One region of the Pantoea sp. SM3640 genome, then DNA from elsewhere that is predicted to be linked to it. Evidence: predicted binding sites of a transcription regulator. Region 1 holds the regulator's gene; each other region holds the start of a gene.
The links. The regulator CRP, encoded in region 1, controls carbon source genes, mostly activating them, when cyclic AMP is high. The targets are predictions, from matches to a motif close to ATGTGANNNNNNTCACAT.

Region 1 (2,206 bases):
GCAAAGCGGTCGGGTAACTGGTGATAAAGGATGTTATCCGCCAGTACCCGCAGTCGGGCCGAGATGGTTTTGGCATTCCAGCGGATCACCGCTTCAGCATGGCTCTGCTCCACCAGCTTTTGCACCTCTTCCGGGCGGTGCAGGCTGACCGAGATATGCTCCTGCAGATCGAGTGCCACCTGAAAAGCGCGCGTCAGCCGCTTATGGCTGTGATCGCGGCTTGCCGACAGCATGTGCATCTGCTGATAACAGGTGTTGATCAGATCGACCACTTTCTGCTGGTGAGCCAGCAGCGGCGGCAGCGCTTTTTCGGGATCGGTCAGCTGCGTCAGAAGGGTATATTTGGCGTCGCAGTAGTTGGCCAGCTCGCGGTAGATCAGGCTCAGGCTCTCACGCATCGGCTGCTCTTTCCACAGCCAGAACCAGAACCAGTTAAATACCCCATACCAGAGCGTGCCGCCGATATAGAGCAGCGGAGTGACATAGATGGGCATGCGGCCAATCAGGCTGAGGGTAAAGATGGCGGCAATAAGGGTGCCGGGCAGCAGGCGACCATGCAGCGGGCTGATCTCACCGGTGACGCCAAGCAGCAAAGGCATAGCGAAGAGGATCAGCGGCAGTGGAATCGCATGCAGGGTGAGCCACTGGATCAGAAAACTGCCGAGGGCAAACAGGCTGCCGCCTACAATCAGACGTTTGAAGAAGCGTTTATGCGGAGTATCAAGACCGGCGATATTGCAGCAGGCGGGCACTAACGAGAACAGCAGACCTTTTTGCAGGTCGCCAGCCAGCCAGCCCAGCGCCACCGGCAGACAGAGCACCAGCGTTTGCCGCAAGGCGTAGTTAACTTCAGGATGGTAAATGATTCGACGCCACATCGGCCCAACACAAACAATAACGGCGTGATGTTGCCATCACGCCGTGGATGACAGGAATTAGCGGGTGCCGTAAACGACGATGGTTTTGCCGTGTGCGGAGATCAGGTTCTGATCTTCCAGCATCTTCAGAATACGGCCCACGGTTTCACGTGAACAACCCACAATCTGGCCAATTTCCTGACGAGTGATTTTAATTTGCATGCCGTCGGGATGCGTCATGGCATCTGGCTGCTTCGCCAGGTTAAGCAGAGTCTGTGCAATGCGTCCGGTAACATCGAGGAAAGCGAGATTACCCACTTTTTCAGACGTGACCTGCAGGCGACGCGCCATCTGCGAGGAGAGTCGCATCAGGATGTCGGGGTTAACCTGGATCAGCTGACGGAATTTCTTGTAAGAAATCTCCGCTACTTCGCACGCGCTTTTCGCACGTACCCAGGCGCTGCGCTCCTGACCTTCTTCGAACAGGCCAAGCTCACCAATAAAATCGCCCTGATTCAGGTAGGAAAGAATCATCTCTTTGCCTTCTTCATCTTTAATCAGAACCGCGACGGAACCTTTCACGATGTAGTAAAGCGTTTCTGCTTTTTCACCTTGATGAATCAGCGTACTTTTGGATGGATACTTGTGAATATGGCAATGGGACAGGAACCATTCGAGTGTAGGGTCTGTTTGCGGTTTGCCGAGAACCATTCGCTATTATCCTCTGTTGTAATCGTGCCCAAAATACAGGGGGCAGTTTTCCCTGTCAGGCGGTGAAAGCTTCAAGCGTTTCCTTTTCAGGAAATTATTCGGGCCGCATCAGGCGCAGTGCGCATCATTCTTCCCGGCTTCGCCATCGGGTGACGAAAAATATTTTCAGCACTGTTTGTAGCACAGCTTTTGCCGACTGTCTTCTGTTGTCTCGCTTCAGCTACGGGCGGATTTCTCTGGATTGCTGTTTACCAGGTGAAAGCGTACTCTGGCGACAAAACAGCGTATTCCGGAGTAAAAATCATGCAGGCAAGAGTGAAATGGGTAGAAGGGCTGACATTCCTCGGAGAATCCTCATCCGGCCATCAGATACTGATGGATGGCAATTCGGGTGATAAAGCGCCCAGCCCAATGGAGATGGTGCTGATGGCGGCGGGCGGATGCAGCGCGATTGACGTGGTTTCAATTCTGCAAAAAGGCCGCAACGATGTGGCTGATTGTGAAGTAAAACTGACCTCAGAACGTCGTGAAGAGGCGCCGCGAATCTTTACGCACATCAACCTGCATTTTATCGTGAGTGGAAAAGCGCTCCAGGATAAAGCGGTCTCACGCGCCGTCGATCTTTCGGCGGAAAAATA
Region 2 (2,206 bases), 550 kb from region 1:
AGTCGAGGATGCCGTAGCGCAGCAGATAGACAAAGACGTTGGCCAGCGCGATGTACCACAGCAGCTTGTTCGGCAGCACATACTTCATGAAGATCTGTTTTGCCGTCAGCTCCTCTTCGTGGCTGGCATCGTAGTCGGGCGGGTAGTCGTTTTTGTACTCTTCAATCGGCGGCAGGCCACAGGATTGCGGCGTGTCACGCATCAGCGCAAAGGCAATAATCGCAATGGCAATGGCACCAAACGCGGGCATATAGAGTGCTGCTTTCCAGTCGTTGAACCACGCCATGCCGAGCAGGAAGAGCAGTGGCGGAATACCACCGCCCACGTTATGCGCACAGTTCCAGACCGAAACGATCCTGCCGCGCTCCTTCTGCGACCACCAGTGAACCATGGTGCGCCCACAGGGTGGCCAGCCCATGCCCTGGAACCAGCCGCAGATAAACAGCAGTACGAACATCACCATGATGCTGGAGGTCGCCCAGGGGACGAATCCCATGATCAGCATCACTGCTGCGGCCAGAATCAGGCCAGCCGGTAAGAAGACGCGCGGGTTTGATCGATCAGAGACCGAGCCCATGATAAATTTTGAAAAGCCGTAGGCAATGGAGATGCCGGACAGGGCAAACCCGAGATCGCCACGTGAAAAACCCTGCTCGACCAGATAGGGCATGGCGAGTGCGAAGTTTTTTCTGACCAGGTAGTAGGCAGCATAACCAAAGAAGATCCCGATGAAAATTTGCCAGCGCAGACGACGGTAGAGCGGATCAACGTGATCCGCCGCCACCTGCGGCTGACGTGGTGCAGGTTTAAAAATGCTCAGCATCAGTGAGGCCCTCCAGGGCACATTATGGTTTTTCATTCCCGGCAGGTTGGAGCAGGAAAGTGCAGAACAAAATGGATGCAGAATGTTCCATTTCGCGCAAAGAATAGTGTTAGTTGCGCAACGTTACTGTGATGAATGACACATTTGTTACAGTTTTATTACAGTCAGGAGCGGAAGTGATCACCGGATGGATCATTTCGCGCATTTTATCTGGCTGAAAGCCTATTCTGTCGATTGATGTGTCAGGAAGTGTAAGCAGGCTATCCGGTCTGCTTTTTAATCGCCTGGTTTATAATCAGATGTCAACCAGATTTCACAGCCTGACGGTGGCACATTGTTTACACTGTCGGCCTGTTAATTTCGGGGTCGTTGCCGTGTTTTTATTGATTATTACCACCATTCTGTGGGCCTTTTCGTTCAGCCTGATTGGCGAATACCTCGCCGGGCAGGTGGATAGCTGGTTCTCTGTGCTGATGCGGCTGGCGCTGGCTGCGCTGGTATTTTTGCCTTTCCTGCGCTGGCGGGGTTATCGCCCTTCGACGCTACTGCTGTATATGCTGGTGGGAATGCTGCAACTGGGCGTGATGTATCTGCTGAGCTTCGAAGCCTATCTCTACCTTAGCGTGTCAGAATTCCTGCTGTTTACGGTGATGACGCCGCTCTATGTGACGCTGATTTACGATCTGATCAGCCGTCGTCCGCTGCGCATCGGCTATATCTTCAGTGCGTTACTGGCGGTAGCGGGTGCGGCCATTATTCGCTATGACAAAGTCAGCGATCATTTCTGGTTTGGTCTGCTGTTAGTACAGCTGGCTAACATCTGCTTTGCGGCAGGCATGGTGGGCTATAAGCGTCTGCAGGAGACCCGCCCAATGCCGCAGCACACGGCCTTCTCCTGGTTCTATCTGGGGGCGGTGTTGATTGCCGTCATCGCCTGGTGCGCCTGGGGCAACCCACAGAAGTTACCGACCACCTCATTGCAGTGGGGCATTCTGGTCTGGCTGGGCGTTGCGGCTTCCGGTCTCGGCTATTTTATGTGGAACTACGGTGCGACGCAGGTCGATGCCGGTACGCTGGGCATCATGAATAACATGCACGTCCCTGCCGGGCTGCTGGTGAATCTGGCTATCTGGCAGCAGAAACCGCACTGGCCGAGCTTTATTGCGGGCGCGCTGGTGATCATCGCCTCGCTGTGGGTGCATAAGCGCTGGGTGGTGGGGCGCGGTGACCGGTCATAAGGTGAAAGGGGTGCGCTGCCACAGACCATAAACAGGCTTTGAAAAGTGGCTGTTGAATGGGTGCCGCCTCCCGGGCTGGGGCGTCCGATCGCGAAGGAATCTCACCTCCCTGTCGATCGGCCGGGCCATCCCTGGCCCGGACGCT
Region 3 (2,206 bases), 720 kb from region 1:
GCTGATGCCTGGTCCACCAATAAACAGATGCCCGCCCTGATGCCGATGCTTATTGCACCTGACAAAGCAAAGAGCGCCTTTGTAGTTCAGCTCTGGGACGATCAGGGCCAGCTGCGGGCCAGTTCATGGCCGGAGTTGCAGGCCCCGCTGCAAAACCAGCGCGGTTATCACGATGTGCATGTGGGTCAGTGCGACGACTGTGAATGGCGTATTTTTTCCCGGCCCGGCATGCCTGGCAGCGAGATCAAAACGATTCAGGTGATGCACAACCTCAGCTACATGAAAGCCTCAATGGTCAAGCGGGCGCTGTCGGCGATCATTCCGATGATCCTGATGATGCCGCTGTCGCTGCTGGTGATCTGGCTGGTGGTGCGCAAGATCACCCGCGATCTGCAGGTCGCTTCGCGTCAGATTGCGGCGCAGGAAACCCATCATCCACACAATGTCTCACCGGAAGGCTTACCGGATGAGATCCTGCCGCTGGTAGCCGCTTACAACTCGCTGCTGAGTAAGCTGCGTGACGCCTGGTCGTCGCAGCGTCAGTTCCTGGAAGATGCCGCGCATGAGCTGCGTACGCCGGTAACAGCGGTGACGTTACAGCTGGAAAACCTGCGTCAGCATATTCAGCCGGGTGAAGCGAGCCGTCAGTTCAGCCAGTTGGAAGCGGGCGTCACGCGTACCCGTCACCTGGTCACGCAGTTACTCAATGTCTCACGTCAGGATGACCAGAGCGTGGTGTCCAGCGTGGAGCATATCGAACTTGAAGATCTGCTAAAAGAGAGCATTGAGCAGTTGATGGTGGTGGCGGATAAGCGCGGCATCGATATCGGCTTTAATGGCTCCACGCAGTATCGCCTGCAGGCCAGCCGTTCCGAATTGCGCAGCCTGTTCGACAACCTGATTGGTAACGCTATGTTGCACACGCCGGAAGGCAGCCTGGTCGATGTGCTGCTGCATCGGGTCGCGGGCAAAACGGTGGTCGATATTGTTGATAACGGACCGGGCATGCCGGAATCCTTTATCGAACGTGCGTTCGACCGTTTTACCCGTTCGCCAGACGTTAAAGCCCAGGGCAGCGGGCTGGGATTATCGATTGTGCGCAACGTCGCACAGAAACATCAGATTCACGTCGCCCTTTCCAATTGCCTGACTCCACAGGGTGCAATTTGTGGTTTGCAGGTTCGCGTCACTCTTCCCTGATCCCGCCTGTTTGATCACGAACCAGACAACGTAAACGGTTGCCTGGTTCCGTTCGATCCACGCCGTTATTGTGAAGTGCATCACATTTTAGCTGAATTGTAATGCAACACTTTTTGACAAACGTGAGCAAAATCTATTTTCTATCGATCTGTTACAGGCACGCTACGCGGGCTGAAGAACGGGTTGTTATTCGCTGTGAAACCCTCATTCCCATCAAGGGACCGATTTCTCTCTGACTGCGTCTGGTGTGCAGCGGTCAAAAGCATGTGGCTGATAATAATGAAATATAAAACGTTGATAGCAGGTGCCGTGCTGGCATGTTTATTGAGTGGTGCTGCGCAGGCCGCTGAAAGCGATCCGCAGTATCTCTCGGATTGGTGGCATCAGAGCGTTAACGTGGTAGGCAGCTACCACACGCGTTTCGGACCGCAGTTTAACAACGACGTTTATCTGGAATATGAAGCGTTTGCGAAGAAAGACTGGTTCGATTTCTACGGCTATCTCGACGTGCCTAACTTCTTCGGCGTCGGCAACAGCAATGCCAACGGCGTATTCGACCACGGTTCACCGATGTTTATGGAGATTGAGCCGCGCTTCTCTATCGACAAACTGACCGGCACCAGCCTGGCCTTTGGTCCGTTCAAAGAGTGGTATTTCGCCAATAACTATATCTACGATATGGGCCGCAACAGCGACAACCGCCAGAACACCTGGTATATGGGTCTGGGCACCGATATCGATACGCACAGCGATGTCGGCCTGTCGCTGAACGTCTACGCCAAATATCAGTGGGAAAACTACGGCGCGGCGAACGAAAACAGCTGGGATGGCTATCGCTTCAAGGTGAAATACTTCGTGCCTATCACCACGCTGTGGGGCGGTAATCTGGGCTATGTGGGCTTCACCAACTTCGACTGGGGTTCCGATCTCAACGAGAAAGGCGGTTCATCACGCACCAGCAACTCCATCGCCTCCAGCCACATTCTGTCACTGGGTTACGATCACT
Region 4 (2,206 bases), 450 kb from region 1:
CGCATTGCCTTCATCGTAGCTGTCTGAGAGCGCGGTATTCACCGTCTCACGATGTACGTCGCTGCGGTTCGCCGCCACCAGACGCTCGGTCAGGGTGCTGTAGAGCGCGCTGTCGAGGAAGTTATTCAGCGAGATATGCTGGGCATGCGGCGCCTGGCGAATCGCGCGTTCAGTCAGGTCACGATGCGTAATCACCAGATCGACATCACCCGGCAGGGCGTTGATGGCGGTGTTGGTTACCGACACATTGCTCAGACCGGCGTCCTGCACTTTCTTGCGCAGCACGCCTGCACCCATGGCGCTGGAACCCATACCGGCGTCACAGGCCACGATGATTTTACGCACGTGATGCAGCTCGACGCTCATGGCATCGCTGGCGACGGCGCCGCCTGCTGTGCTCTGGCCTTTAGACTGCGCTTTCATCTCATGCATGCGCTGGGTCGCGGCTTCAATATCGTCATCTTCTTTGACTTTGCTGGTTTTCAGCAGGATAGCGGAAACTACGAAGGAGACGGCGAAGGCTGCAGCGATAGCGGCGATGTTGGCGAAGTAGGCACCTTTTGGCGTCATTGCCAGCACGGCTAGGATAGAACCTGGTGAGGCAGGAGAGACCAGGCCACCGTTCAGCACGGTCAGCGTGAAGACGCCGGTCATACCGCCCAGGATAACCGCCAGCAGCAGGCGAGGGGCCATCAGCACATACGGGAAGTAGATCTCATGGATGCCGCCGAGGAAGTGGATAATCGCCGCACCGCCCGCAGACTGTTTAGCACTGCCACGGCCAAAGAACATGTAGGCCATTAGTACGCCCATACCCGGACCCGGGTTGGCTTCGATCAGGAAGAAGATCGACTTACCCGCTTCGCTCGCCTGCTGGATACCCAGCGGTGAGAAAATACCGTGGTTAATGGCGTTGTTCAGGAACAGGATTTTCGCCGGTTCCACGAAGATGGAAGTCAGTGGCAGCAGGTTGTTCTGCACCATCAGATTCACGCCTGCGGCGAGAATGTGTGACAGACCTTCAACCAACGGACCGATTGCCAGGAACGCCAGCAGTGCCAGGATCATCCCGATAATACCGGCCGAGAAGTTGTTAACCAGCATCTCGAAGCCGCTTTTGATTTTGCCGTCAATCGCCCGGTCAAACGACTTAATTGCCCAGCCGCCCAGCGGACCGGCAATCATCGCACCGAGGAACATCGGCATATCTGCACCGACAATCACACCCATGGTCGTAATCGCGCCAACCACGCCGCCGCGATCGCCGCCCACCAGACGCCCACCGGTAAAACCGATCAGCAGAGGCAGCAGGTAGGTGATCATCGGGCCAACCAGTTTTGCCAGCGTTTCGTTAGGGATCCAGCCAGTTGGAATAAACAGTGCGGTGATGATACCCCAGGCGATAAACGCCCCGATGTTCGGCATCACCATATTACTCAGAAAGCGACCAAAGCTCTGTACTTTGACCTTCACTGATGAGGACATAAACCCACCCCTTATTGAGACGCGCTGCAATAGGAGAGCGCGCTTGTTTTTGTTTAGCCACCCCGACGCAAAGCCGGTGGTATTACTGTATGCACGCGGACTCTATCACGCGAATTTGACGCTGCGTAGCGCATGGAGCAAGTGTGATCTGTGTCACTGATTGAGGGTGGTGGAAGGGGTGATTTGCGTGATTTTGATCACATTTTTGTCGGCATTAATGATCGTTTTGCCTGGTTTCTGGCCGGACTGGCAGGTTATCTGTGAGATGAATCACACTTATCGGCAGGGTATTTGTTATATAAATGTGACTTAGATCACAAACTATTTTTGGTCGAAAATGCGCCAGATCACACTTCATTATCCAGGTGACAGGAAGAGAAATGAAAAGGGGAATGAGCCGGGCAGACGAATAACGCCTGCCCGTTAAACGGTTTTACTGCAGACCACCCTGGACGGCAGCCTGTGCCTGAGGAAGTGCCTGCGAATTGGCTGATAAAGTGCTCATCAGCGCGTTATATTGTGAAGCCTGATCCTGCGTCGGGAACTGCACGCCACCATCATTGAAGCTGACACGGTTTCCCTGCGTTTGCAGGAAATCGCCGGCCTGTACGGCACCCTGACTCAGCGCCTGGAGTTTTGGCAGCAGCGGAATCAGCTGATTGGCAGGCACCGTCACCACTTTGTTATAGGCGGTGTCATAGACTTTTTTCAGGTCATCCGG

Region 2: a site for CRP is predicted at 950-967, ahead of glpT (glycerol-3-phosphate transporter). Genes of this name have one in related genera too.
Region 3: a site for CRP is predicted at 1,269-1,286, ahead of IV493_RS16355 (nucleoside-specific channel-forming protein Tsx). Genes of this name have one in related genera too.
Region 4: a site for CRP is predicted at 1,671-1,688, ahead of IV493_RS17490 (PTS mannitol transporter subunit IICBA). Genes of this name have one in related genera too.

What each region holds. Positions count from the first base shown of each region.
Region 1 is NZ_CP064872.1:232,910-235,115, forward strand. Features, by position in the region: gene IV493_RS01055 (YccS/YhfK family putative transporter) at 1-878, opposite strand, end outside; gene crp (cAMP-activated global transcriptional regulator CRP) at 936-1,568, opposite strand; gene IV493_RS01065 (OsmC family protein) at 1,872-2,206, shown strand, end outside.
Region 2 is NZ_CP064872.1:3,680,772-3,682,977, reverse strand. Features, by position in the region: gene glpT (glycerol-3-phosphate transporter) at 1-823, opposite strand, end outside; gene IV493_RS17070 (carboxylate/amino acid/amine transporter) at 1,198-2,061, shown strand.
Region 3 is NZ_CP064872.1:3,515,451-3,517,656, forward strand. Features, by position in the region: gene IV493_RS16350 (HAMP domain-containing sensor histidine kinase) at 1-1,200, shown strand, start outside; gene IV493_RS16355 (nucleoside-specific channel-forming protein Tsx) at 1,480-2,206, shown strand, end outside.
Region 4 is NZ_CP064872.1:3,781,901-3,784,106, reverse strand. Features, by position in the region: gene IV493_RS17490 (PTS mannitol transporter subunit IICBA) at 1-1,485, opposite strand, end outside; gene IV493_RS17485 (DUF3053 domain-containing protein) at 1,919-2,206, opposite strand, start outside.